DNA from 2 places in the Serratia sp. DFXYC6 genome. Region 1 is predicted to be linked to the other one. Evidence: predicted binding sites of a transcription regulator. Region 1 holds the regulator's gene; the other holds the start of a gene.
What was found. Region 1 encodes Fur, which represses iron uptake genes when iron is present. Its sites were predicted from a motif close to ATAATAATGAGAACNACTATCAA; they were not measured.
Positions count from the first base shown of each region.

Region 2: the regulator Fur is predicted to act here: its motif matches at 2,817-2,839, upstream of sufA (Fe-S cluster assembly scaffold SufA).

Region 1 is NZ_JBXUNV010000004.1:45,544-56,127, forward strand. It holds gene seqA (replication initiation negative regulator SeqA) at 1-203, opposite strand, end outside; gene ybfF (esterase) at 428-1,201, shown strand; gene ybfE (LexA regulated protein) at 1,458-1,745, shown strand; gene fldA (flavodoxin FldA) at 2,001-2,540, shown strand; gene fur (ferric iron uptake transcriptional regulator) at 2,870-3,316, shown strand; gene AC2CGQ_RS19220 (beta-N-acetylhexosaminidase) at 3,565-6,222, opposite strand; gene chiQ (ChiQ/YbfN family lipoprotein) at 6,236-6,562, opposite strand; gene chiP (chitoporin ChiP) at 6,609-8,012, opposite strand; gene glnS (glutamine--tRNA ligase) at 8,591-10,255, opposite strand; gene nagE (N-acetylglucosamine-specific PTS transporter subunit IIBC) at 10,496-10,584, opposite strand, start outside.
Region 2 is NZ_JBXUNV010000001.1:1,746,264-1,756,847, reverse strand. It holds gene ydiJ (D-2-hydroxyglutarate dehydrogenase YdiJ) at 1-1,500, shown strand, start outside; gene menI (1,4-dihydroxy-2-naphthoyl-CoA hydrolase) at 1,497-1,913, shown strand; gene AC2CGQ_RS08485 (hypothetical protein) at 1,959-2,363, opposite strand; gene sufA (Fe-S cluster assembly scaffold SufA) at 2,890-3,261, shown strand; gene sufB (Fe-S cluster assembly protein SufB) at 3,276-4,772, shown strand; gene sufC (Fe-S cluster assembly ATPase SufC) at 4,816-5,562, shown strand; gene sufD (Fe-S cluster assembly protein SufD) at 5,537-6,823, shown strand; gene sufS (cysteine desulfurase SufS) at 6,820-8,046, shown strand; gene sufE (cysteine desulfuration protein SufE) at 8,083-8,499, shown strand; gene AC2CGQ_RS08450 (L,D-transpeptidase family protein) at 8,796-9,809, shown strand; gene AC2CGQ_RS08445 (major outer membrane lipoprotein) at 9,953-10,189, opposite strand; gene pykF (pyruvate kinase PykF) at 10,498-10,584, opposite strand, start outside.

The DNA.
Region 1 (10,584 bases):
ACGCGATCGCGCGGACGCTGAACCGGCGCCGCTTTTTCCAGCTCGACGGACTGCGACGCACTGGCGGCAGGCAACGCGCGCGCCGGCTGCCCGGCGGTGAATTTCAACATGCGGCGTAAAATATCGGACGCGCTTTCACCGATGTGTTGCGTGTGGCTGGCAATATAACGGTAAAGCTCTTCGTCGACTTCAATAGTTTTCATCTTTATCCAATACTGTTTTTTCTACTTAGAACCTGAAGCCAGATCCTGCATTCAAGCCATGGGATTATAAGGTTAAAAGCGCTGGGGCGAACACAACAATGTGCCTCCGGACGGCAAATGCAGACTAATACCTATAGCCGGCACTGCCAAGCCCGCGCCGCGAAAATTCCGCATGATTCATCGTGCGATTCAATCATGATACCCTAATCTGAATCTCTCTCTGTATGAACTTCGCCATGAAATTACATTATCAACTGCTGGCCGCCGAGTCAGACGCGCTGCCGGTGCTGCTGATCCACGGGCTGTTCGGCAATCTCGACAACCTGGGCGTGCTGGCGCGCGATCTGCATAAACAGCACAGTGTGATCAAGGTCGATCTGCGCAACCACGGCCTCTCCCCGCGCGCCGACGACATGAACTACCCCGCCATGGCGCAAGATCTGCTGGCGCTGCTCGACGAACTGCAGCTGGAGAAAGCGATCGTCATCGGCCACTCGATGGGCGGCAAAGCGGCGATGGCGCTGACCGCCATCGCGCCCGAGCGCATCGCCAAGCTGATCGTCATCGACGTCGCGCCGGTGGATTACCAGACCCGACGCCATGACGAGATCTTCGCCGCGCTGAAGGCCGTCAGCGCCGCCGGCATTACCCAGCGCCAGGCGGCCGCCCAGTTGATGCGCGACTACCTGCAGGAAGAAGGCGTGATCCAGTTCCTGCTGAAGTCCTTCCATAACGGTGAATGGCGCTTCAACCTGCCGGTGCTGATCGAACGCTACGAAGACATCACCGGCTGGCAGGAAGTCCCGGCCTGGCCACACCCGACCCTGTTCATTCGCGGCGGCCTGTCGCCGTACGTGCAGGACAGCTACCGTGCAGACATCGCCCGCCAATTCCCGCAGGCACGCGCGCACGTCGTCGCCGGCACCGGCCATTGGGTGCACGCCGAAAAACCGGAAGCGGTGCTGCGCGCCATCCACCGTTTCCTCGGCGAAGCCTGAAAAACGCGCTCACCTGGCGAAAAAACGCGCTAAAGATAACGGCTTAGCGCGTTTAGCCCGCAGTTAGGCATTGTCGCCGCTCCATCTGCTGGGGTAATATGGCGCGCTATAATTTTGCCGCCGCGCCAGCGCGTTCGCGAACGCCGGTTCGGGGGTAAATTTGGGTTAGGGTTTATTGGCCCGAAGTGTGTTAACCGATGCCTCCGGAAGCGTGCGAGCGCTTTTTGATGCAAACTCCCTTGCAGTACCGCTACCTATGGCAAAAGAACAAACGGATCGCACGACGCTGGATCTGTTCGCAGATGAACGCCGTCCGGGGCGCCCGAAAACCAACCCGCTTTCCCGCGATGAACAGCTTAGAATCAATAAGCGCAATCAGTTACGGCGCGATAAAGTGCGCGGATTGCGGCGCGTAGAGCTGAAAATCAACGCGGATGCGGTGGACGCCCTGAACAAACTGGCGGAACAGCGCAACATCAGCCGCAGCGAACTCATCGAGCAGATGCTGTTGGCGCAACTGGCGGAAGAACAGCCGGAACATTGATCTCTTCGGCCGCACGCGCGGCGCGGCGTTAAGGACAACGCCGGATCGACCACGCTTTTCTTCATCCTTCGGCATCGCATAAATGCGATAAAACCCCGGCGCCACTTTCTGGCATGATACGCATTTACCGGTAAGAGACTGCGCCTGTCGGCGCCCGCCACCGTGGCGAAAGGCTCTTGCCATGGCATCATTTTAATCGGCGGCAGTGCCGGCGCCGAGTAATGCAATTAATTGAATTTAAAGGTTATACGCGATATGGCTACTGTAGGCATTTTCTTTGGCAGCGACACTGGCAATACCGAAAACATTGCCAAAATGATCCAGAAAATTCTCCAGAAACAGTTTGGCGACGACGTCTCTGAAGTGCACGACATCGCCAAAAGCAGCAAAGAAGACCTGGAAGGGTTCGATATCCTGCTGCTGGGTATCCCGACCTGGTACTACGGTGAAGCGCAGTGTGACTGGGACGATTTCTTCCCGACGCTGGAAGAAGTCGATTTCAACGGCAAACTGGTGGCGCTGTTCGGCTGCGGCGACCAGGAAGACTACGCGGAATACTTCTGTGACGCGATGGGCACCATCCGCGACATCATCGAACCGCGCGGCGCGGCCATCGTGGGCCACTGGCCGACCAAAGGCTACCACTTCGAAGCTTCCAAAGGCCTGGCGGACGACAACCACTTCATCGGTCTGGCGATCGACGAAGACCGTCAGCCGGAGCTGACCAATGAGCGCGTCGACGCCTGGGTCAAACAGATTGTCGAAGAGCTGAGCCTGGCCGATATCGTCGGCTAAACGCCGGGACTGGCGAAAGGTTGAACAAAGGCCCTGTAAAGTGCATAGTGTGCCGACAGGGCCGTCATCGGCAACAGGGATTGCTGCGATAGAAGCTACAGATTTGTAACTTCCCACCCCGTCACGGTAGACTGAGATATCGGTTTATCCCATCCATCAAGGCGTTGCATGCAAAACATGCAATAGTGCAATTATATCTTTGTTAACAACCGGCGGTTTCCATTTAGTACAACCGGTTCTATAATGAGACGCATTAACTCTTTGTGCCGACCGATGCCACAGGCGAGTACGCCTCAACTTGATTAGCATAGTAACAGGACTGAATTCGCATGACCGACAACAACATCGCATTGAAGAAGGCCGGCTTAAAAGTCACGCTTCCGCGACTCAAAATCCTGGAAGTACTGCAAAATCCGGAATGCCATCACGTCAGTGCGGAAGATTTGTACAAAAAACTGATTGATATGGGCGAAGAGATCGGCCTGGCAACGGTTTATCGCGTACTGAACCAGTTTGACGATGCGGGCATTGTGACACGTCACAACTTCGAAGGCGGCAAGTCCGTGTTCGAGCTGACCCAACAGCATCACCACGATCACCTGATTTGCCTGGACTGCGGCAAAGTGATCGAATTCAGCGACGAATCCATCGAAGTGCGCCAGCGTGATATCGCCAAGCAGCACGGCATCAAGCTTACCAACCACAGTCTGTACCTGTACGGCCACTGTGAAACCGGTGACTGCCGCGAAGACGAAACGCTGCACGACAAGAAATAAGCCTCACCGGCTATGAGAAACCGCCTCACATTGAGGCGGTTTTTTTATGCCCGCCGTACAACGGGCAAAAAAATCCCCGGGCAAGCCGGGGAAAGATCATGTCATGAAATACTACAATTGCAGCGGCACTGCGACTCCACGTACTGCTCTCACTTCAACATCCGCCCCACGCCGGCACGCGCGGGGGCGAACGCATTCCCCCTTCGTTAAGCGGCCCGCCGCCATGACGACAGGCCGATGTGCCGGGCTTAGACCTTCTCGGCGCGGCTGTAACGTTTACCGTCCGGGCTGACCGAGCGCACCTGTACTTCGCCGGAGACCGCCGGTTTGGCCTTGGCATCATAGCGCTGCCACTGCTTACCGCCGTCGGTGGAGTACTCGATGCCCAATCCCGGCAGCGCGATATTCGCTTCCAGCTTGCCGCCCGCCACGCGCGCGCCCGGCACCGGCAGACGGTAAGCGACGCCGCCTTTGTCCAGCTTGGCCAGTTCTCGTTGGCCCAGGATATTGGCGAAGCGCAACCAGTCTTTCTCCAGCGCCTTGGTGTCGACAAAGTGGGTTTCCCCGCCTTTGTATTCACGGCCGGCGCGATAGTCCTGCTCCCAACCGGCTCGGTGCCAGGCGCGTTCCGCCACCGACAGCGCGCGCGGGAAGATCATGTATTCCATCTGCGGATCGGTGCGCTGGGTTTCGCTCCACAGCTGAGCGGACAGACCGTAGGCGCCCGGCCACGGCTTGTCGCTTTTGGCGTTAAAGTGGTTGCCGTCGCGGTCGACCGAGGTTTCCGCGTTCTGCGGCATGTTGTCCGGCGCGAAGCTGAACACCTTGCGCTCGTCGCTGAAGCGGGTGCCCCAGTAGTAACCACGCTCGTCCGGGTTCACCTCGTAAGGGAAGTCCATGTAGACGTAGTCCGGGTTGGAGACCACCACTTCATATCCTTTGTTGGCCCAGTCGTTGACGCTATCGAAACCGCCCCAGTACAACGTATCCCAGAAGTTGACGCCCACGCGCGAGGTGGCGAACGCCTTTGCGTTCTCGGCGTCTTTCAAGCCGTCTTGCCAGGCCTGCATTCTGTCGATGCCGTGCGCCTTCACCAGCTTGCTGACCTCCTGGCCGAAGTAGCTCGGCAGGTGTTCCATGTCGGCCACCTTGCCTTCTTTGATCATCGTCTGGCAAACCTGCGACTTGGCCCACGGCTTGTCTTCGTTGCTCTGGTCGATGATGCCTTTACCCGGCTCCGGTTTCGCCTTGTCGGTATAGCCGGCGCCCAGGCGGATGTTTTTCGCCTCATCGCCGCCGAAGTGCCAGGTTTTGATCGGCTGCCCGGCTTCTTTATGCATCTGGGCAATCTCGCCAATCACCTTGTCGACAAAGCGCTGGGAGGAATCCAGGCACGGGTTCAGGTAGCTCTGGCGGTTAAAGAACTGCACCGAGGTGGTATTGGAGGTATCGGTCGGATCCACCAGGCGGAACTCGTTGGCCTCCTGCTCTTTGCCGGCGGCATGCAGTTTCTTGTAGCGCGCTTCCATAGAGACCACCGCCGCGCGGGCGTGCGCCGGCATGTCGATCTCCGGGATCACCTCAATCTGGCGCGCCTGGGCGTATTTGATGATGTCGATATAGTCCTGACGGCTGAAGAAGCCGCCGTAGACGTCCGGCCCCTGGCCGTACTGCGGCAGCAGGCAGGTGGTTTCGCTCAGATCGTGGCAGCGCTGGCCGCCGACTTCCGTCAGCTCCGGCAAACCGGGGATCTCGATGCGCCAGCCTTCGTCATCGCTCAGGTGGAAGTGGAATTTATTGAGCTTGTAAGCCGCCATCTGATCCAGCAGGCGCAGCACCGCGTCCTTCTTATGGAAGTTGCGCGCCACGTCAAGGAAAATGCCGCGATACTGGAAGCGCGGCGCATCGCTGGCGTCGAGCGTGGCGATCTTGCCGCTGCCGTCGCTCGGCACTAACGACAGGATCGACTGCAACCCGTAGAACACCCCGGCCTGATCGAAGCCGATCACCCGCGCCTCTTTCTTACCGATTTTCAGCTCATAAGCGCCCGGCACCGCCATCGCGCCTTTAAACTTGCCCGGCTGGATGTCGGTCTTGATCGGGTAACCGTTGGCCTGAACCGGCACGCCCAGCAGCGCGAAGCGCTGGTTGACGACGTCCGCCGCCGGCTTGACCAGCGTGCTCAGATCCGGCGATACCCCTTTGCGCAGGTCGGCGTCCTGTGCGTGCACTTTCACCTGCATCGGTGTCGGCACGATCTGGCCGCGCAGCGCGCCGGCGGGCAGCGTCTGCAGATCGGCATTGCTGACAAAGCGCGAAGCCGGCGTCATCAGAATGTTTTTGTCGTCCTTGGTGCGCTTCCACTGATCGCCGGTGAACGGCGCCACGAACTGGTCCAGGTTTTCGGTGTCGGTATTCGCCAGCATTTTCGGCTTGGCGTCGCCGGAGGTGGCATACCAGCGCGGCAGGAAGTCGTTTCTGAACAGCTGCCAGTATTCGGCGACCACCGGGATTTCCACCGCCTTGCCGGCAGGGAAACCGCTGAATTTGGCGGTCGGCTCCAGCTTGTACAGATCGCCGGTCAGATGCGCGATCTTGAACTGATCGTTATCCACCCGCAAGGTCTGGCGCGGGCTGTGGAAATAGATGACCCAGTCCTTGCCGTCGATCGCCTGCCCGTCGTTGCTGAGGGTGAACAACACCCGGTTGCATGAGGCCCAGTCGGCGCCCAGCGCCGCGCAATCCACGCCGTTTTCGCCGGCGCGGTTATCCAGCATTTTCACGTTCAGCTTCAGCTGGCTCAGCTGATCCACCAGCTGTTGATCGGCCATGGCATTACCCATGCCGCCCAGGAATCCCATCGTTGCCGTCAAAGCGGCCAGTGCGCTCAGTTTGAATGCGTTCATCTTCTCGTCCTTCTTAATTATTGTTATCGCGAATTTCTTGCCACAGCTTGCCGCACTTGGCGTCGTAAGCCTGACCGTTACCGCTGTGCACCGCCATAATGCAGTTCTGATAATCCATCACCCGCACCGTTTCCTGCGCGGCGAACTGCTGGTGCTGTTTCTCTTGTTTCAGCACGTTCAACACCGCCTTGCAGGGCTGCAGACGCTCCGGCGAACCTTCGGCGGTGTTGATGCAGGCGCTGTAAGCCTGCTTCAATTTGGCGTCTTCCGGCGGCGCGGCGGGTTGCGCGCAGGCGCTCAAGGCCGCGGCGGCCGCCAACATCAGCATGATTTTTTTCATCGTTGAATTCCCTTAACTGCCCCCGGCGACGAGGCCGGGGAACGCATCAGAAGATGGTGAATGGCGCGATGACCATGAACTTGACGTCTTTCTCGTCCTGGAAGATGTTGCCGTAACCGCCGCCCCAGCTCGGGATGTTGGTGTGGTTGTCATACTGGGTGTAGTGCAGCTTGATCAGCGTGCCCTTGGCGCGCCCTTCCTGGATGGTGTACATCGCGTCCAGGCTCCAGGCGCTCTCTTTCAGGCGCTGGCTCTGATCGTAGATCGGGTTGGTGCTCGGCTTGGCGTCCCAGGCGTAAACGTAGGAGCCGCCGACCGCCATGCCCGGCAGGTTCCAGTTGCTGAGGTCATACATCACGCCGGCGTACACCGCTTTCTCGCCGTTGGCGTTAAAGTCGGAGCGGTTATCCCACCACACGTCCAGGCGGCCGTTGGACGAGGCGTAGGTCGGGGTCATGCGCTGCAGGAAGAAGCCCTGGTTGCCTTCCGCCTTGACCATGGTGCCTTCCAGACGCCAGTTGAACTGGCCGGTGGTGTAACCGAAGGTCAGCGCCTGCAGCCAGGCCAGCCCGTCGTAGATGCTGTTCGGATCGTTCTTGTCGCTGATGCGATCTTCCGCACCGTAGAACTGGTAACTGGTGGTCAGCGGGTTGCCCAGCACATCGAATTTGTAAGACGCCTTGGTGAAGTACTGATTCACGTAACCCTGGGCCTGGCCGAAGGCGGCTTCCAGCACCAGATCGTTTTTGAAATCGTACTTGGCGCCCAGCGAGTGCAGGTAGGAGACGCGGGTTTTCTTATCGTTCTGGCGGAAGTCGTCCACCTCGATATGCCACGGCGCCTTGTATTTGTCGGCCCACATGTAGGAGAAGCTCAACGCGCCGGCATCGCCGTAGTCGAACTTGGCGCCGGCCTCGGCGCCCTGATAGGTGCCCGGCATAAAGCTCCAGTGCGGCGCCAGCAGGGTTTGGCCGCTCGGCTGAATATAGCCGGCGCGCGCCCAGACCGGGCCGTATTTGAACTTGGCGGCGGCTTTGTACAGGCTGACGCCGCCTTTGTCACCGGAATAGTCTTCGTCGTAGGTACGGTTTTTTGAGGAGAACGCGATCTCGTTAGGGTGGCCGCTGGCGCTGGATTCCGCCAGCTCGATGGCGGTAAAGGCACCGACATCCAAGCCAAACATGTCCCAGGCGTAGCCCGAGGCGAAATCCAGGCTCAGGTTGGCGGTAGAGTGCGACAGGTTGGTGGTGTATTGGTTGTAATCCTTGCTGTCCGGATTGAGATCTTTACGGTCGCGCTCACGTTGCCAGTAATAGATGCCGCCGGTCAGCGTGGAGTCATCGATAAACCCTGCGGCTTTCGCCTCAGGCGCCATGGCAAACCCTGTTCCCAACAGCGCGCCCGCGACTGCGAGCGCCAGCGTTTTACGCTGAGCACCGTGCGTACCCATATTGAAATTCCTCTTTGACTTAACTTAAAAGTTGCAGCCGCCTGTGTTCACCACTGCCCTGCACGACTGCCAATAAAAAACCCGAACGGGTAAAAAAAATTGCCGACGAGATGTTATTCCCACAGCACTAATTGCTACAGACAGACTATTTTTCGCGACGCGAATTATCAAATGAAAAATGCGGGAGATTTGTCAAAATATGACAAGGAGCACATATCAGTGAGATTTTGTTACGCCAGTGTTCATGGAAGGTGTCGAATAAAAAATTCAATTAAATCAGAATAAATTGAGATACAAGGTCAACCAGAGACGATTAATGGTTTCAGCCTGACCAAATCCGTCATTCAGACAATAAAAATTGAGAGCGCTCTCCAAATGAAATTAATTCGCATCACGAATATATAAGTAAAAATTAAGGCTATTAAGTCCAATATCAGAAAACTTATTGATTAACGCACCGAGGTTAATTAAGCACAGCCCGGAATAACGCTGCAGGAATAGATGATTTGCTCAATGGCAGACATAAAAAAAGCGCGGCCTAAGCCGCGCTGATTCATTAATTTCCAAGGCGAATAAGATTAGCCTTCGATTTTCGCCCAGGTATCACGCAGGCCAACGGTGCGGTTAAACACCAGATGGTCGGCCGACGAGTAACGGTTGTCGGCACAGAAGTAGCCTTCACGCTCGAACTGGTAGGCCTTCTCCGGCTGGGCGGCCGCCAGACTCGGCTCAACGAAACCGTGCTTGATGACCAGCGATTCCGGGTTGATGGTGGAGAGGAAATCCTCCGCCGCGCCCGGGTTAGGCACGCTGAACAGGCGATCGTACAGGCGAATTTCCGCCGGCAGCGCGTGCGCCGCGGACACCCAGTGGATCACGCCCTTCACCTTGCGGCCGTCGGCAGGATCTTTGCTCAGCGTTTCCGCATCGTAGCTGCAGAAGATGGTGGTGATCTCGCCCGCTTCGTCCTTCTCGACGCGCTCGGCCTTGATCACGTACGCATTGCGCAGACGCACTTCCTTGCCCAGCACCAGACGCTTGTACTGCTTGTTGGCTTCTTCGCGGAAGTCGGCGCGATCGATATAGATCTCGCGGCTGAACGGCACATCGCGGCTGCCCATTTCCGGCTTGTTCGGGTGGTTAGGCATGGTGACCATTTCCACCGCATCGCCCATGTTCTCGATGACGATTTTCACCGGATCCAGCACCGCCATGGCGCGCGGGGCGTTCTCGTTCAGATCGTCGCGAATGCAGGACTCCAGCGCCACCATCTCGACGTTGTTGTCTTGCTTGGTCACGCCGATGCGCAGGCAGAACTCGCGAATCGAGGCGGCGGTATAACCGCGGCGGCGCAGACCGGAGACGGTCGGCATGCGCGGGTCATCCCAACCTTCGACGATCTTCTCGGCCACCAGTTGGTGCAGCTTGCGCTTCGACATGATGGCGTATTCGAGGTTCAGACGCGAAAATTCGTACTGCCGCGGGTGGCAAGGAATGGTGATGTTATCCAGCACCCAGTCATACAGACGGCGGTTATCCTGGAACTCCAGGGTGCACAGCGAATGGGTGATCCCTTCCAGCGCATCGGAAATGCAGTGGGTGAAATCGTACATCGGGTAGATGCACCATTTGTTGCCGGTCTGGTGGTGTTCGGCAAACTTGATGCGGTACAGCACCGGATCGCGCATCACGATAAACGGCGAAGCCATATCGATCTTGGCGCGCAGGCAGGCGGCGCCTTCGGCGAACTCGCCGTTGCGCATCTTCTCGAACAGCGCCAGGTTCTCTTCCACGCTGCGGTCGCGGTACGGGCTGTCTTTGCCCGGCGAGGTCAGGGTGCCGCGATATTCACGGATCTGCTCCGGCGACAGCTCATCGACGTAGGCCAGCCCCTTGGTAATCAGCTCAACCGCATACTGGTGCAGCTGATCGAAATAGTCTGAGGAGTAATGAACGTTGCCGCTCCACTCAAAGCCCAGCCACTCCACGTCGTGCTTGATTGACTCCACGAACTCGATGTCTTCTTTCACCGGGTTGGTGTCATCGAAACGCAGGTTGCACTGGCCCTGATAGTCCTTGGCGATGCCGAAGTTCAGGCAGATGGACTTGGCGTGGCCGATATGCAGATAGCCGTTAGGCTCCGGCGGGAAACGGGTATGTACCGACGTGTGTTTCCCCGACGCCAGATCTTCATCGACGATCTGACGGATAAAATTGGTTGGGCGGGCTTCAGCCTCACTCATTTCACTGTTCCTCAATGCAAAGCGCTACACATAACCGCCTATGATCCAACAAGCCACGTCTGGAAACAACCGTTTGTTTCACGAAAAATGCGGCATATTGCACCATCGGCGCGCAGCGCACCGCCGTGGAGCGAAATGGGATAAAAAAAGCGGGAAGAGATCGCTCTCTTCCCGCCAAGTCGGGGCAAACTCCGCCATGATGCGTGACCGGCCCCGGGTACTACTCAGGTAAAAACAGCCTTATTTCTGGATCTCGTACAGCTTGGTCTGACCGGCGACCACCGAGCCACTGGCCAGCGCCGCCAGGCCGGCATAGTCGTCAGAATTGC
Region 2 (10,584 bases), on a different contig from region 1:
GAGCTGCGCCGCATCAAGGCGGCGTTCGATCCGGATAACCGCCTGAACCCAGGCAAGATCTGTTCGCCGCTGGCGGTGGATGCGCCGATGATGCAGGTGGATGCGGTCAAACGCGGCACCTTCGATCGCCAGATCCCGGTCGAGGTGCGCACCTCGTTCCGCGGCGCGCTGGAGTGTAACGGCAACGGCCTGTGCTTCAACTTCGACGTACGCAGCCCGATGTGCCCGTCGATGAAGATCAGCGGCAACCGCATTCATTCGCCGAAAGGGCGGGCGACGCTGGTGCGCGAGTGGCTGCGTCTGTTGGCCGAGCAGGGGGTCGATCCGCTGGCGCTGGAGAAACAGCTGCCGCAGCAGCGCCTCAGCTTGCGCGGCCTGATCGAGAAAACCCGCAACAGCTGGCACGCCGGCAAGGGTGAGTATGACTTCTCGCACGAAGTGAAAGAGGCGATGTCCGGCTGCCTGGCCTGTAAGGCCTGCTCCACCCAGTGCCCGATCAAGATTGACGTGCCGGGATTCCGTTCGCGCTTCCTGCAGCTTTACCACACTCGCTATCTGCGCCCGGTAAGCGACTACATGGTCGCCGGCGTGGAGAGCTATACCCCGTTGATGGCCCGCGCGCCGAAGGTGTTCAACTTCTTTTTCCGCCAGCCGTGGCTGCGGGAGATGAGCCGCAACGCCATCGGCATGGTCGATCTGCCGCTGTTGTCCAGCCCGACGCTGCGCCAGCAGCTGTCCGGCCACCGCGCGACCACGCTGACGCTGGAGCAGTTGGAAGGGCTGAGCGCCGAGCAGCGCGCAGAACACGTGTTGATCGTCCAGGATCCGTTCACCAGCTATTACGACGCCAAAGTGGTGGCGGACTTTGTTCGGCTGGTGGAGAAGCTTGGCTATAAACCGGTGCTGCTGCCGTTCTCGCCGAACGGCAAGGCGCAGCATGTGAAGGGCTTCCTGACGCGGTTCGCCCGCACCGCGCGCAAAACCGCCGATTTCCTCAACCGCGTGGCGCAGCTAGGCATGCCGCTGGTGGGCGTCGATCCGGCGCTGGTGCTGTGCTACCGCGACGAATACCGCGAGATCCTCGGCGCCGAGCGCGGCGATTTCCAGGTGCAGCTGGTGCATGAATGGCTGCAGCAGCGGATCGCGGATCGCGCCGAACAGCCGGCGACCGGCGAACCCTGGTATCTGTTCGGCCACTGCACCGAAACCACCGCGTTGCCGGCCAGCGGCCAACAGTGGGCGGCGATCTTCGCCCGCTTCGGCGCCAAACTGGAGAGCGTCAGCGTCGGTTGCTGCGGCATGGCGGGCACTTACGGCCATGAAGCCAGGAACCTGCAAAACTCGCTCGGCATTTATGAGCTATCATGGCATCCGACGCTACAGCGTTTGCCACGGCAGCGCTGCCTGGCGACCGGCTATTCCTGCCGCAGCCAGGTGAAACGCATCGAGGGCAATGGCGTGCGCCACCCATTACAGGCACTTCTGGAGATGATTGAGTGAAATTTTGGAAACGTGAAACATCGCTGGAGCAGCTGAACCGCGCCGGTGACGGCTGCATGGTCAGCCATGTGGGCATCGAGTTTACCCAACTGGGCGAGGATTTCCTCGAGGCCACCATGCCGGTCGATGGCCGTACCCGGCAGCCGTTCGGGCTGTTGCACGGCGGGGCGTCGGTGGTGCTGGCGGAGTCGATGGGATCGATGGCCGGCTACCTGTGCAGTGAGGGCGAGCAGAAAGTGGTGGGGCTGGAGATCAACGCCAACCACCTGCGCGCGGTGTTCGATGGCCAGGTGCGCGGGGTGTGCCGCGCACTGCACGTCGGCCGTCGTCATCAGGTGTGGCAAATCGAGATCTTCGACGCGCGCGATCGGTTGTGCTGCACCTCGCGTCTGACCACGGCGGTCATCGACTGATCCCCGCCGCTTTCCGCAGGCGCTCGGCCTGCGGAGCCTTTCGCTTTACAGCTGAAACGGCACGCGTTTGACGAAGTCCTTCTGAAACGCGTTCGCCTTCTCCCAGGTGCCTTCCATTGCATATTTTTGGCAGATCAGCGTCAGCGTATGGCGGGCGAAGTGGTAGCTTTGCACCCGAAACAGCTGGCAACGCTGTGGGTTGTTGATCTCGACGATCAGCCGGTTGTGCAGCTTGCTGAGCGCGTGCAGGTAGCTGTCGTCGTCGCCGTTCTCCAGACACAAATTGGCCATGGTAAGGCTGACGCTGTTATACCGCTTCAGGTGGTCGATATTGCATTCCGGGCGCCGTAGCGCCGCTTCGGCCATGTAAAAGTCCACCGTGGCGTCGCGCACGCTGAATTTGTAGTCATCAATCTTGCCCAGCAACCATGCGTTGATCGAAAGAGTCATTGGCTTCGCGCTCAAATTCAAATTGAATGATAATCATTATCATATAAACTGCCGCGTTGCCGATCAATCCCCGGCGTGGCGTTTTTTCATTGCGCGGGGTGTAAAAGGTCGCCGACGACCCAACTTGATGCTGAGCGACTAAACTTTAACCTGAGGGCGCGCGCTTGCGCTGCGCCACGAAATGCCGATAAACGCACATTTACGACAGACAGAATGCAGAAATAGGTATTTTCTATGAATGTTTAGATCGGCAACGTACCGCGGCGCTGTAACGCTGACGGGCCACCGGGGAGTGCGGTACGGTGATGCAGGATAAATAACAAATTCATAGGGATAGCATGCACACCTTGCCGCCAGACGCCGCAAGCCGCCACGGATGTCCCGCTGGCTTGCCGCACGCCGCAGCGAAAAACCGCGCTTGCGGCGGATACCCCCGCAAAACAAACGGTTGAAGTGATAATCGTTATCACTAACATATAAGCAACCCAGATTGGCTGTGGCCAAACACGAGTGTGAGGTAGACCCTATGCAAACGGAAAATGTCGGCACTTTTTCTCTGGATGAAAATGTCTGGCAAGGCATTTCGCTCAGCGACAGCGCCGTACGACAAATAACCAAACTGATGCAGCAGGATCCGCAGGTGAAAGGGCTGCAGCTAGGGGTGAAACAATCCGGCTGCGCCGGCTTTGCCTATGTGCTGGATCTGACCCGCGAACCCGCCGATGACGATCTGCTGTTTGAGCGCGACGGCGCCAAACTCTATGTGCCGCTGAAGGCCATGCCGTTCATCGATGGCACCACGGTAGATTACGTCCGCGAAGGGCTGAATCAGATATTCAAATTCAACAACCCTAAAGCTCAGCATGCCTGCGGGTGCGGCGAGAGCTTTGGCGTTTGAGCGATGCAATCAACATGACACGAAGCAATGTAGAAATGCCTAATGAAGTGCAGGCTTGGGTCAGCGAAGGTCGCTACAAAGAAGGTTTCTTCACCCAGCTGGCAACCGATGAGTTGGCCAAGGGCATCAACGAAGAGGTGGTGCGCGCCATCTCGGCCAAGCGCAACGAACCCGAGTGGATGCTGGAATTCCGCCTTGAGGCTTATCGCGCCTGGCTGCAGATGGAAGAGCCGCACTGGCTGAAGGCCAATTACGAACGCCTGAACTACCAGGACTACAGTTACTATTCGGCGCCGTCCTGCGGCAGCTGCGACGATGCATGCGGTTCGCAACCCGGCGCCGAGCAGCAACCGGGCGCGGCGACGGAAAAAGATTACCTGACCAGCGAAGTGGAGCTGGCGTTCAACCAGCTCGGCGTGCCGGTGCGCGAGGGCAGCGAGGTGGCGGTGGACGCCATCTTCGACTCGGTCTCGGTCGCCACCACCTACCGTGAAAAACTGGCGGAGAGCGGGGTGATCTTCTGTTCGTTCGGCGAAGCGATCCAGGAATACCCGGATCTGGTGCGTCAATACCTGGGGCGCGTGGTGCCGTCCAACGATAACTTCTTCGCTGCGCTGAACGCCGCGGTGGCCTCCGACGGCACCTTCGTCTATGTGCCGAAAGGGGTGCGCTGCCCGATGGAGCTGTCGACCTACTTCCGCATCAACGCCGCCAAAACCGGCCAGTTCGAGCGCACCATCCTGATCGCCGACGAAGGCAGCTACGTCAGCTATATCGAAGGCTGTTCCGCCCCGGTGCGCGACAGCTACCAGCTGCACGCGGCGGTGGTGGAAGTGATCCTGCATAAAGACGCCGAAGTGAAATACTCGACGGTGCAGAACTGGTTCTCCGGCGGCGAGAGCAAGGGCGGTATCCTCAACTTCGTCACCAAGCGCGCGCTGTGCGAAGGCGCCGGTTCGAAAATGTCCTGGACCCAGTCGGAAACCGGCTCGGCCATCACCTGGAAATACCCGAGCGTGATTTTGCAGGGCGACAACTCGATCGGCGAATTCTTCTCGGTGGCGCTGACCAGCGGCCATCAGCAGGCAGATACCGGCACCAAGATGATCCACATCGGCAAAAACACCAGGTCGACCATCATCGCCAAAGGCATCTCCGCCGGCCACAGCGAGAACACCTATCGCGGCCTGGTGAAAATCCTGCCGGGGGCGGAAAACGCCCGTAATTTTACCCAGTGCGACTCGATGCTGATCGGGCCGGACAGCGGTGCCCACACGTTCCCTTACGTTGAAGCGCGCAACAACAGCGCTCAGCTGGAGCACGAAGCCACTACCTCGAAGATCGGCGATGACCAGCTGTTCTACTGCCTGCAGCGCGGCATCAGCGAGGATGACGCCATTTCGATGATCGTCAACGGTTTCTGCAAGGACGTTTTCTCCGAGCTGCCGCTGGAGTTCGCCGTCGAGGCGCAAAAACTCCTGGCCATCAGCCTGGAACACAGCGTGGGTTAATCGCCGCATTTTTAGCGCCGTCGGCGCTATCTGAGGACACAGCATGTTAAGCATCAAGAATTTGAAAGTCAGCGTGGAAGGTAACGAGATCCTCAAGGGATTGGATCTGGAGATCAAACCGGGCGAAGTGCACGCCATCATGGGGCCGAACGGCTCGGGCAAGAGCACGCTGTCCGCCACGCTGGCCGGGCGTGAAGAGTACGAAGTGACCGAAGGGGAAGTCACCTTCAAGGGCAAGGATCTGCTGGAGCTGGATCCGGAAGATCGCGCGGGCGAGGGCGTGTTCCTGGCCTTCCAGTACCCGGTGGAGATCCCCGGCGTCAGCAACCACTTCTTCCTGCAGACGTCGGTCAACGCGGTGCGCAAATACCGCGGGCAGGAGCCGCTGGATCGCTTTGACTTCGCCGATTTCATCGAAGAGAAAATCGCGCTGCTGGACATGCCGGCCGATCTGCTGACCCGTTCGGTCAACGTCGGCTTCTCCGGCGGCGAGAAAAAACGCAACGACATTCTGCAGATGGCGGCGCTGGAGCCGGATCTGTGCATTCTCGATGAAACCGATTCGGGCCTGGACATCGATGCGCTCAAAATCGTCGCCAACGGCGTCAACTCGCTGCGGGACGGCAAGCGCGCCTTTATCATCGTCACCCACTATCAGCGCATTCTGGACTACATCCAGCCGGATTACGTACACGTGCTGTCCCAGGGGCGCATCGTCAAATCCGGCGATTTCTCGCTGGTGAAACAGTTGGAGGAGCAGGGCTATGGCTGGCTTACCGACCAACAGTAATTCAAACGCGCTGCAGCAACTGTATCGCCTGTTCGAAGGCCGCGGCGGCGAGCGTTCGCCGCATGCGCTGGCGCACTGGCAGCAGGCGCTGCGCCTCGGCTGGCCGACGCGCAAGCATGAAAACTGGAAATACACGCCGCTGGAGAGCCTGCTGGAGCAGCAATTCCTCGAGCCGCAGCCCGCCCCGGTGAGCGCAGAGCAGCTCGATGCGCTGGCGCTCGGCATCGATGCCTGTCGGCTGGTGTTTATCGACGGCCGCTACAGCGCCGCGCTGAGCGATGGCGACCTGGGCGACTACCAGTTCGAGTTGACCGCCTATGGCACGCCTCAGGCGTTGCCGGAGCCGATCCAGCCGGAGATTTTTCTGCACCTGACCGAAAGCCTGGCGCAGGAAACCAGCCTGATCCGCCTGCCGGCCGGCAAGATCCCTGCACGCCCGCTGTATCTGCTGCACATCAGCAGCGGACGCGGCGCCGCCGGGGAAGTGAACACCGTGCATCACCGCCATCATCTGGAGATCGGGCGCGGGGCTGAGGCGGAAGTGATCGAGCACTACGTCAGCCTGGGCGAGGCCGCACATTTCACCGGCGCGCGCCTGACCGCCAATGTGGCGGACAACGCCGGGCTGTTGCACTGCAAGCTGGCGTTTGAGAGCCAGCCAAGCTACCACTTTGCCCACAACGATCTGGTTATCGGCCGCGACGCGCGGGTGAAAAGCGACAGCTTCCTGCTGGGCGCCGGCCTGACGCGGCACAACACCAGCGCGCAGTTGAACGGCGAAGGCGCGAATCTGGTGATCAACAGCCTGGTGCTGCCGGTGGGCAAAGAGATTTGCGACACCCGCACCTATCTGGAGCACAACAAGGGCTATTGCGAAAGCCGCCAGCTGCATAAAACCGTGGTCAGCGATCGCGGCAAGGCGGTGTTCAACGGCATGATCAAAGTGGCCAAGCACGCGATCAAAACCGACGGCCAGATGACCAACCATAACCTGCTGTTGGGCAAGGTGGCGGAAGTGGATACCAAGCCGCAGCTGGAGATCTACGCCGATGACGTCAAGTGCAGCCACGGTGCTACCGTGGGGCGCATCGATGAAGAGCAGCTGTTCTATCTGCAGTCGCGCGGCATCGACAAGCACGCGGCGCAGCAGATGATCATCTTCGCCTTCGCCGCCGAGCTGACCGAAGGCATCGCCAACGACACCATCCGGGAACGGGTGCTGGCGCGCATCGCCCAGCGCCTGCCGGGGGAGGCTGCATGAGTTATCCGATTGAACGCGTACGCGGCGATTTCCCGCTGTTGGCGCGTGAGGTGAACGGCCAACCGCTGGCCTATCTCGACAGCGCCGCCAGCGCGCAGAAACCGCAGGCGGTGATCGACCGCGAGCTGGAGTTCTACCGCCACGGGTATGCGGCGGTGCATCGCGGTATCCACACCCTGAGCGCCGAGGCGACTCAGCAGATGGAAGCGGTGCGGGAACAGGCGGCGCGCTTTATCAATGCTGCCTCGGCGGAAGAGATGGTGTTCGTCAAGGGCACCACCGAAGGCATCAATCTGGTGGCCAACAGCTTTGGCCGCCACCTGCTGCAGCCGGGCGATGCGATTCTCATCACCGAGATGGAGCACCACGCCAACATCGTGCCGTGGCAGATGCTGGCGCAGGAGCGCGGGTTGCAGCTGCGGGTGTGGCCGCTGCAGCCGGACGGCACGCTGGATCTGGCTCGGTTGCCGGAACTGGTCGACGCGTCCTGTAAACTGCTGGCGCTGACCGAGGTCTCCAACGTGCTGGGCACCGTCAACCCGGTGCGCGAGATCATCGCCCGTGCCAGAACCCTGTCACCGGATCTGACGGTGCTGGTGGACGGCGCGCAGGCGGTGATGCACCAGCGCGTCGATGTCCAGGCGCTGGACTGCGATTTCTACGTGTTTTCCGGCCATAAGCTGTATGGCCCTTCCGGCATCGGCATGCTGTATGGCCGCCAGGCGTTGTTGCAGCAGATGCCGCCGTGGGAAGGGGGCGGCTCGATGATCCGGCAGGTCAGCCTGACGGCGGGCACCACCTTCGCCGATCCGCCGTGGCGCTTCGAGGCCGGTTCGCCGAACACCGCCGGCATCATGGGGCTGGGCGCGGCGTTTGATTACGTCGAAGCCTTGAGCCTGAATGCGATCCACGATTATGAACAGTCGCTGATGCATTACGCGCTCGAGGCGCTCAAGCAGGTGCCGACGCTGAAAATCTATGGTCCGGCGCATCGCGCCGGGGTGATCGCCTTCAATCTGGGAGAGCACCACGCCTATGACGTCGGCAGCTTCCTCGATCAGTACGGTATCGCCATTCGCACCGGCCATCACTGCGCGATGCCGCTGATGGCGTTTTATCAGGTGCCGAGCATGTGCCGTGCTTCGCTGGCGTTATATAATACCCGCGAAGAGGTGGACCGGCTGGTGGCCGGGCTGCAACGCATTCATCAGTTATTAGGTTAGGCTGGGGCGTGTCCCCGGCGGTACAAAAGGATCCCCATGGCGAATTTGCCGGACAAAGATAAATTGGTGCGTAATTTCTCCCGCTGTCTGAACTGGGAGGAGAAATACCTGTACGTGATTGAACTCGGCGCTAAATTGCCGCCGCTGGACGAGGCGGAGCGGCAGGCCGGCAACCTGATCTCCGGCTGTCAGAGCCAGGTGTGGATCGTGATGCGCCGCGATGAGCAGGGGCAGGTCGAGTTTCACGGCGACAGCGACGCGGCGATCGTCAAAGGGTTGCTGGCGGTGGTGTTCATTCTTTATCGCCAATTGACGCCGCAGCAGATCGTCGATCTCGATGTGCGGCCGTTTTTCACCGAGCTGGCGCTCAGCCAACATCTGACGCCTTCGCGCTCGCAGGGGCTGGAGGCGATGATCCGCGCCATTCGCAGTAAAGCGGCGCAGCTGGCCTGATCCATAACGCCTTCATCCTCAAGACTCATTGATACCTTTGCTTTGTCAATGAGTCTTTACAATTCACAATTTTCCTCCGGGTAACGCGCCCAATTCAGTGATATTTCAGCAGCTTAACTGTTGACGTTTCGTTGACAATCAATGACGGCGATTACGTTATAACGTGTTGATTTTTAGAGGACTTATTGCCTTTGATACCAGCGTTGCTAGTATTAATCAGGTATTGTCTGATTTACCCACCACCTGGCGCTCGTTAGCCTTGTGGGCGAACCGTCATAAAAAATATAGGGATGATAATGAAACGTGCGTTGAGTTTAATGGGCATGGTCTTCGCCACCGTATTGGCCGGCACGCAGGCCGCCAGTGCGACCGAGTACCCGCTGCCGCCGCCGGACAGCCGTCTGATCGGCGAAAACACCACTTATACCGTGCCAAACGACGGCCGCCCGCTGGAAGCCATCGCCGCTGACTACAAGATCGGCCTGCTGGGCATGCTGGAAGCCAACCCCGGCACGGATCCGTTCCTGCCCAAGCCGGGTACGGTGCTGACCATTCCGACCCAAATGCTGCTGCCTGACACCAAGCGTGAAGGGATCATCGTCAACCTGGCCGAGCTGCGCCTTTATTACTACCCGAAAGGCGAGAACAAAGTGATCGTCTATCCGATCGGCATCGGCCAGACCGGGATGCACACGCCGCTGGAGGTGACCTCCATCAGCCAGAAGATCCCTAACCCGACCTGGACGCCCACCGCCAACATCCGCAAGCGCTATCAATCCCAGGGCGTGACGCTGCCTGCGGTGGTGCCGGCCGGCCCTGAGAACCCGATGGGGCTGTTCGCCCTGCGTCTGGCGATGGGGCGCGGTGAATACCTGATCCACGGCACCAACGCCAACTTCGGTATCGGCATGCGCGTCAGCTCCGGCTGCATTCGCCTGCGTCCGACGGATATCGAGGCGCTGTTCAACATGGTGCCGCGCGGTACGCGGGTGCAAGTGATCAACGATCCGGTGAAGATTTCCGTTGAGCCGGACGGCAAACGCTATGTGGAAGTGCACCAACCGCTGTCGCGGGTGGAAAGCGACGATCCGCAGACCATGCCGATCGCGTTGTCTAAAGCGGAGAAAGCCTTTGCGGCCGATGGTCAGACCGATCGCGCCGTATTCGATAGCGCGGTTGTACGCCGTTCTGGCATGCCGGTGCTGGTCAACGTAGGGGAGAGTCCGTCTGCGGTGAGTTTGACGCCTGCAGCGGCTCCTGCGGCGAATAAGAGCCCATTCAAGGCAGCGCCAATCAGTTCGGTGAACTAAGTTTGCAGGATTGAGCGGTCGAAGAGGGGTTCAGCGTGCTGAACCTCTTTTTTTTTGCCTGCCGTGCAGGAACCCCCCTGGCTGGCGAACAGACAAAAAAAAACGGCGCACAATGTGCGCCGTTTTCAATAACCAAAGCTATCTTACTTTTTGTAAGCGTGAGCTTGGTTGTCCAGACGCTGGTTAGCGCGTGCTGCGTCGTCTTTAGCAGCTTGAACGTCAGAACGCATTGCGTTCACGTCGTTGCTCAGCTGATCAACTTTAGCGTTCAGAGTCTGAACGTCAGAAGACAGTTGATCGATTTTAGCGTTGCTAGAGCAGCCAGCCAGCAGAGTGGAACCCAGGATTACCGCGCCCAGTACCAGTTTAGTACGATTCATTATAACACCCTCTAGATTGAGTTAATCTCCATGTAGCGTTACAAGTATTACACAAACTTTTTTCGAAAGAGAATAATTTTTTAGTGTTGAGGTGCTTTATTTTGATCGTTCGCTCAAACTTGCATCTGGTTTTACAAATTAGTTAAAAAAACGAGGGAAAACAGCCGGCTTCCATGGGACTACTCCGATTCTTTATTAGCTAAATAATGAGCGGATCGCGGTTGCGTTTTGAGAAAAATAGTTTACTGCTGATAAAAAAAACGCCGCAAAGCGGCGTTTTGATCAAGACAATTATGTCACGTTTTATATTACAGCACGTGTACCGAGGCCGTGTTGGTGGTGCCGCTCGGCACTAGCGCGCCAGAGACCATCACCACGACGTCGCCTTTCTGCGC